One region of the Vibrio nomapromontoriensis genome, then DNA from elsewhere that is predicted to be linked to it. Evidence: predicted binding sites of a transcription regulator. Region 1 holds the regulator's gene; the other holds the start of a gene.
The links. Region 1 encodes MetJ, which represses methionine synthesis genes. Its sites were predicted from a motif close to TTAGACNTNTANANGTCTAA; they were not measured.
Positions count from the first base shown of each region.

Region 1 (3,425 bases):
CGAAACCGGTGATGGAAGGTAAGGCGTTACTCTTTAAGCGTTTTGCTGGGTTAGATTCTATTGATATTGAAGTGAAGCATCGCACAATAGATGAGTTTGTGGATACGGTAGCGAATATTTCAGACACCTTTGGTGGTATCAACCTAGAAGACATTAAAGCGCCAGATTGTTTTGAAATTGAACGTCGCTTGATTGAGCGTTGTGACGTGCCTGTTTTCCATGACGATCAACATGGAACGGCGATTGTAACTGCGGCTGGTATGCTGAATGCGATTGAGCTGCAAGGCAAAGAGCTAAGTGACGCTACGATCGTATGTTTGGGTGCAGGCGCTGCCGCGACGGCGTGTATGGAGCTGTTGATCAAATGTGGTGCGATGCGTGAAAAGATCTACATGCTGGATCGTAAAGGTGTGATTCACACGCGCCGTGAAGGTTTAAACGAATATAAGCAGATGTTCGCGAATAACACGGATAAGCGTACTCTTGAAGATGTGATTGAAGGTGCTGATCTTTTCCTTGGTGTATCGGGGCCTGATCTACTTCCTCCAGAAGCATTGACACTCATGGCAGAAAAGCCAGTGGTCTTTGCATGTTCAAACCCAGATCCTGAAATTAAACCAGAACTTGCCCATGAAGTTCGTGATGATCTCATTATGGGTACCGGGCGCTCGGACTACCCGAACCAAGTCAATAACGTATTGTGTTTCCCGTTCATTTTCCGTGGCGCACTAGATGTACGAGCCAGCGAAATTAATGATGCGATGAAACTTGCTGCTGTTGAGGCTATTCGTCAAATCGCCAAAGAGCCTGTACCTCAAGAAGTATTGGATGCGGCTGGTGTCTCGGCGTTGTCATTTAGCAAAGATTACATCATTCCAAAACCAATGGATCCACGTTTGTTACCACGAGTAGCAAGAGCAGTCGCGGTCGCGGCAGTAGAGTCCGGCGTGGCAAGAATTGAAATGCCTGAAAATTATATGACTGAGTAGGTCGTTGAGACTTTGGAGATAGTAGGGTTTTGGGGATATTAGGGCTTTTGGGAAAAAAGGTACCTAGTTCCTGGAATATGCTTCAAAAAAAACGTTGCCCTGTCGGTCAACGTTTTTTTATTTTTCCCAGGACCCAGGACCCAGGACCCAGGACCCAGTTTCTAGATTTTATTCTTCATCAAACGCTTCGAACTCAATTCCCATCGCCGTCATCATCGCTTTTACTTCCGTAGGGATATCATCTGGGCGGTCTTTTCTCAAGTCTTCATCGGTCGGTAGTGGCTGACCGGTATAGGCATGCAAAAACGCTTCACACAATAATTCGCTATTGGTAGCATGGCGTAGGTTATTGATTTGGCGGCGAGTTCTTTCATCCGTCAATATCTTTAGCACTTTTAACGGAATGGATACCGTGATCTTCTTAACCTGCTCACTTTTCTTGCCGTGCTCCGCGTAAGGGCTAATGTATTCGCCATTCCAATCTGCCATTGCACACCTTCGTTTATTGATCGTAAATTTGTTTAATAAGAAAGGTGCAATTTTAGCGGCATTTACTGCCATAAGCAAAGACATATAGACGTCTAGAAGTGTTGACGTCTCACAAAATGGGCAGTAAAGTGGGGCTTAGTTTAACGGACTGTTAATTTTTTCAAAGATTGATGCTTTTCCCTGTCGGTTCAAGCATGATGAAAACCCTATTTAGTCTTCACTTTGCGCGCGTTAATAAAGGATGTTTCTATGAGCAATCGGAAGCCAGCGACCATCGCGGTACGAACGGGTATCGAGTCAGATACTCAACACCACGCTGTCGTACCCCCTATCTACCTTTCTACCAATTATGGCTTTCCTGCTTTCGGCGACGTGCCTAAGTACGATTATACCCGTTCTGGTAACCCCAACCGTGGTTTGCTAGAGCAAGCATTATTTGAGTTGGAATCAGGCAAAGGGGCGGTGGTGACCAATTGTGGGACATCCGCATTGAATTTGTGGGCATCGGCATTTCTTGGGCCTGACGATCTTATTATCGCGCCACATGACTGTTATGGCGGCTCTTATCGTTTATTTAATACTCGCGCTCAAAAAGGCGATTTCAAGGTTCAATTTGTCGATCAAGGTGATGAGGCGGCATTAGATGCGGCGATCGCTAAAAAGCCGACGCTTATTTTACTTGAAACCCCCTCTAACCCGCTAGTTCGCGTGGTGGATATTGCTCGAGTATGTGAAAAAGCCAAACAAGTTGGCGCGCTGGTGGCCGTTGATAACACCTTTTTGACACCGGTATACCAAAAGCCTTTAGAGTTGGGCGCAGACTTTGTTATTCATTCAACCACCAAGTATATCAATGGCCACTCAGATGTGATTGGCGGTGTGGTGATCACCAAAACCGAAGAGCATGCCGAAGAGTTGGCGTGGTGGGGCAACTGCATCGGTGCCACGGGTACACCGTTTGATAGTTACATGACGCTACGTGGCATTCGTACTTTAGGCGCGCGTATGCGTGTTCATGAAGAGAGCTCACAAGTGATTCTCGATTATTTGCAAAATGAAGCCTTGGTGAAAGTTATTTATCATCCAAGCCTACCCGAGCACCCAGGTCACGAGATTGCTAAAAAGCAGCAATCGGGCTTTGGCTCTATGTTGAGCTTTGAATTTGCCGGTAGCTTTGAGCAACTCAAGTACTTTGTTGGTCAACTTGAGCTATTTTCTCTTGCCGAGTCATTGGGCGGCGTGGAAAGTTTGATTTGTCACCCTGCTTCTATGACCCACCGCGCAATGGGTGAAGAAGCGCTTGCAGAGGCGGGCGTGTCACAACAATTGTTACGTTTGTCTGTAGGCTTAGAAGATGCGCAAGATTTAATTGAAGACTTACAACAGGCTTTTGATAAAGCAAGAACGTTTGAAGGGTAACGACGGCAATGAGTAATACTAACGTACCAACAACGAAGCAATTACATAAATTTGGTGGCAGCAGTCTTGCTGATCCTGAGTGCTATCGCCGTGTGGTATCGATTCTAAAAGATTATTCTCACTCTGATGACCTTATTGTGGTGTCGGCCGCAGGAAAAACCACTAACCGTTTAATCGACTTTTTAGACGCGTTAAACAAAGACGGTCGCGTGGCTCATGAACATCTCCAAGCGTTACGACAATTTCAATTGGAGTTGGTTGAGGCGTTGATTGAAGGTGAAGATGCCGAGGCATTACGCGCCCAGCTAGCGGATGAATTTAGTGCACTAGGTGAACAAGTTGCGCCATTAACCGAAGCTCAGAAAGCCGCCGTGTTAGGTCATGGCGAAGTGTGGTCCTCTCGATTGCTAGCTGCATTGTTGCGACAACATGATTTACCTGCCGTAGCGCAAGATGCCCGCGCATTTTTGCGTGCTGAATTTGGCGCTCAGCCTGAGGTGGATCGCGCTCAATCCTATCCACTGATCA
Region 1 is NZ_JAKJSS010000017.1:64,341-67,765, forward strand. Features, by position in the region: gene L4D05_RS20220 (malic enzyme-like NAD(P)-binding protein) at 1-989, shown strand, start outside; gene metJ (met regulon transcriptional regulator MetJ) at 1,158-1,478, opposite strand; gene L4D05_RS20230 (O-succinylhomoserine (thiol)-lyase) at 1,728-2,897, shown strand; gene L4D05_RS20235 (bifunctional aspartate kinase/homoserine dehydrogenase II) at 2,906-3,425, shown strand, end outside.

Region 2 (3,425 bases), on a different contig from region 1:
TAACCACCGTTAACCTTTCAACGGGTATGGCGAAAGTACACACCACTGAAGAATACATTGCGATTGATGACATGGTAAAAATCACTGACTTCGTGATTGCTTACGTTACAGCGTAGAGTACGTATTTTAATGCCACTCCTTGAATTTGGAGTGGCTTTTTTATGCCTTAAATCCAAATCACAAAGAAGAATACGCTCAGAATTATTTACAGGGTCGAATTGTTCGTTTCTACAAGCCTTCAAACTCATCAATGGCTTTTCGCGCTTCCACCAAGCTACAGCCAGATTCATGCATCAGTTCAGCAACGGTTATATCTGGGTTTTGCTCCAACACCTGCTGAATAGGTGATTTATACTCTGCCAACACTTTGTCAACCGCCACTGCAATCCACCCCACATCAGATTCAAGAGCGAAGCGGGTCAATGATTGAGGGAGACCACTTAACATCCAATTACGAGAGCGTCGGATACGCTTCAACTGACACTTCAGATCACTCGCGAGCTGGATTAAACGTTGCTTATCATCGACTCTATGCACAAAGCTGTTCAGCCGAATGGTCACTAGAAGCCGCGATTTTTCCAAAACTGCCCCTCGTCTCTTGCCATTACTTTAAATTTTTTCTCCGCTACCACTTTACCTTGTAACGACATTTCCATCTTCCATTCACCCAAATTGCTTTCTAGCCCTTCGGTTGGATGAAGCAACTGAATCGTATCGCCTAAGTAAAAGTCCCAATCATTACTATTGATGTGTTCTTCCCCATCAAAAGGTTCTAATACTTGCCCTTTTTTTCCGACAATTCCTGGGTGAAAAATGCAAAATTGAACTCGTTCACCTTTGGCTTTTTTTATATTCACAGTAAAACCAAATTCCACGTGTTCATCGGCGGTAACGTTTGTTGTAAATTCCTGAATTTTAGGTAACGTTTTCGCATTAGAGTCCCACGTAGAGTAAATACCATATGAGGTCATTTCAACAATTGCTGAGCGTTTTGCCATCTGTTTTCCCTATTTAATTCTGTTGTAAATCAATAATGCACTCGCCGTCGATGTTGATTTACATTGAGAATATGTAACTAATGAGCCACTTTAGTTCATTAGCCACTATAGCTAATAAGCCATTGAAAATACTAAAACGTAGGTTTCAATCTTGCCAACGTCGCCGCATCTTATCAATCACCACCTGCTCCACGCCATGAATATTGGCATAGCGTCCGCGGCAAACCCTAATTTCTATTTCCGCACCGTATCGTTTTGCCATCTGTTGGTAGGCTTTCATTTCCCAGCGGCGAATAAAGGTATTGGCGACAACAACGTCATTACCACGTGATAGTTGTTCTTCCGCTTGAGATTGACACCAACGATGAGCGTCTTCAATGCGGGTCGCATCATATTGATACACCCCACTGTCATTGACAAAGAACATATCCGCTTCAACATGGAAGGCTGATAGGGTCTGCGCCAAGGTTGATTTACCCGATCCCGGTAAACCCCGAATTAATATCAATTTCGTCACAATAATCCAATGATTGCACGCTGCCGTTATATTCGGTCATTATACAGAATTACTTTCGTAATCAGCGGGAAATCTCGCGTAAGCCAGTGCTGTCATCGATTTGGCACCAATTAACGGTCGACAAGGCTACGTGTTTCAGTTAACTTTAGATGTATAGACGTCCAAAACACCAATTAGCTTAGGGAGTAAGCTGTGCCAATTAAGATTCCTGACCAACTGCCCGCATCCGATGTACTTCGTGAAGAAAACATCTTTATCATGCCGGAAACTCGTGCATCTTCTCAGGAGATCCGCCCGCTTAAAGTGCTTATCCTCAACCTCATGCCTAAAAAAATTGAAACGGAAACTCAATTTTTAAGACTACTCTCAAACAGTCCTCTTCAGGTGGATATAGAGCTACTGCGCATCGACGACCGCCCAAGTAAAAACACGCCAACAGAACACCTAGACAATTTCTATCGCCAATTTGAGATGGTTAAAAGTCGTAATTTCGATGGTTTAATCATCACAGGCGCACCTCTTGGCTTAGTTCAGTTTGAAGATGTCATGTACTGGGATCACCTACAAACTATTATGAATTGGGCAAACAAGCATGTGACCTCAACGCTTTATGTGTGTTGGGCAGCTCAAGCAGGACTAAAGCTGCTTTATAATTTGCCAAAACGGACACGCAAAGAGAAACTATCTGGTGTCTATCACCATTCTGTCCACCAGCCCTATCACCCTGTGCTACGTGGATTTGATGACTCGTTTCTTGCGCCACATTCACGTTATGCCGACTTCTCCGTTGAGTACCTAGAAGAACACACCGACCTCGACATTCTCGCCACATCTGATGTCGCAGGTGTGTATCTTGCAGCGACAAAAGATAAACGAAACGTATTTGTCACTGGTCACCCGGAATACGACGCGCTAACGCTTCATAATGAGTATGTACGCGACCTTGGTGAGGGAATGGAGCCTGCGATTCCGGTTAACTATTACCCCAACAATAACCCAGATAACAAGCCTTGTGCCAGCTGGCGAAGCCATGGGCACTTGCTGTTTGCAAACTGGTTGAACTACTGTGTTTATCAACAAACACCATACGATTTAGATCACTTCAGCGCAGACAACTTTACGGTGACAGACTAACAGTCTTAAATGGAACTAAGGTTAACATCAAACCGATAACGACCAACGTAAAGCACCATATAAAAAATCCCTAAAGATATTCATCGTTAGGGATTTCCAATTCTACAAACTAGCGACCGACTTATCTCAGCTCTCGCCTTAAAATTTTACCAACGTTTGTTTTTGGCAGCGAATCTCGATATTCGATGACTTTCGGGATTTTGTAGCCCGTTAGGTGCTGACGGCAATGCTTCTTGATCTCTTCAACCGTGACTTGTCCGTTAGTCACGACCACTAGCTTGACCCTTTCGCCCGCTACATCGTCTGGCACACCAATGGCAGCAGCTTCGACAATTTTCGAATGCAACGTCGCCACTTCTTCAATTTCGGTCGGAAAAACATTAAAGCCAGACACTAAAATCATATCTTTCTTACGGTCTTCAATAAAGAATACCCCGCGGTCATCCATTCTTCCGATATCACCAGAATACAGCCAACCATCGTCCGTTAGCACCGCTCGAGTCTCTGCTTCTTGCTTCCAGTATCCTTTCATCACTTGATCGCCACGGATCTGAATTTCCCCGACCTCATTGATGCCTAGCTCATTGCCTTGTTCATCCACAATGCGTAATTCTGTACTCGGTAATGGGACGCCAACAGCAGGAACAAAACACTGCTGAGTATGAATACCACCCGCCACTACTGGGGAGCATTCCGTTAAACCATACCCTTCGATAATTGGCATGCCTGTTATTTTTTGCCACTCGTCAGCAACATGCTTTTGTGTTGCCATCCCC
Region 2 is NZ_JAKJSS010000007.1:264,814-268,238, forward strand. Features, by position in the region: gene L4D05_RS05330 (M20/M25/M40 family metallo-hydrolase) at 1-116, shown strand, start outside; gene L4D05_RS05335 (ribosome recycling factor family protein) at 229-582, opposite strand; gene L4D05_RS05340 (DUF3859 domain-containing protein) at 561-998, opposite strand; gene L4D05_RS05345 (ATP-binding protein) at 1,144-1,515, opposite strand; gene metA (homoserine O-succinyltransferase MetA) at 1,708-2,649, shown strand; gene L4D05_RS05355 (AMP-binding protein) at 2,771-3,425, opposite strand, start outside.
Region 2: a site for MetJ is predicted at 1,661-1,680, ahead of metA (homoserine O-succinyltransferase MetA). Genes of this name have one in related genera too.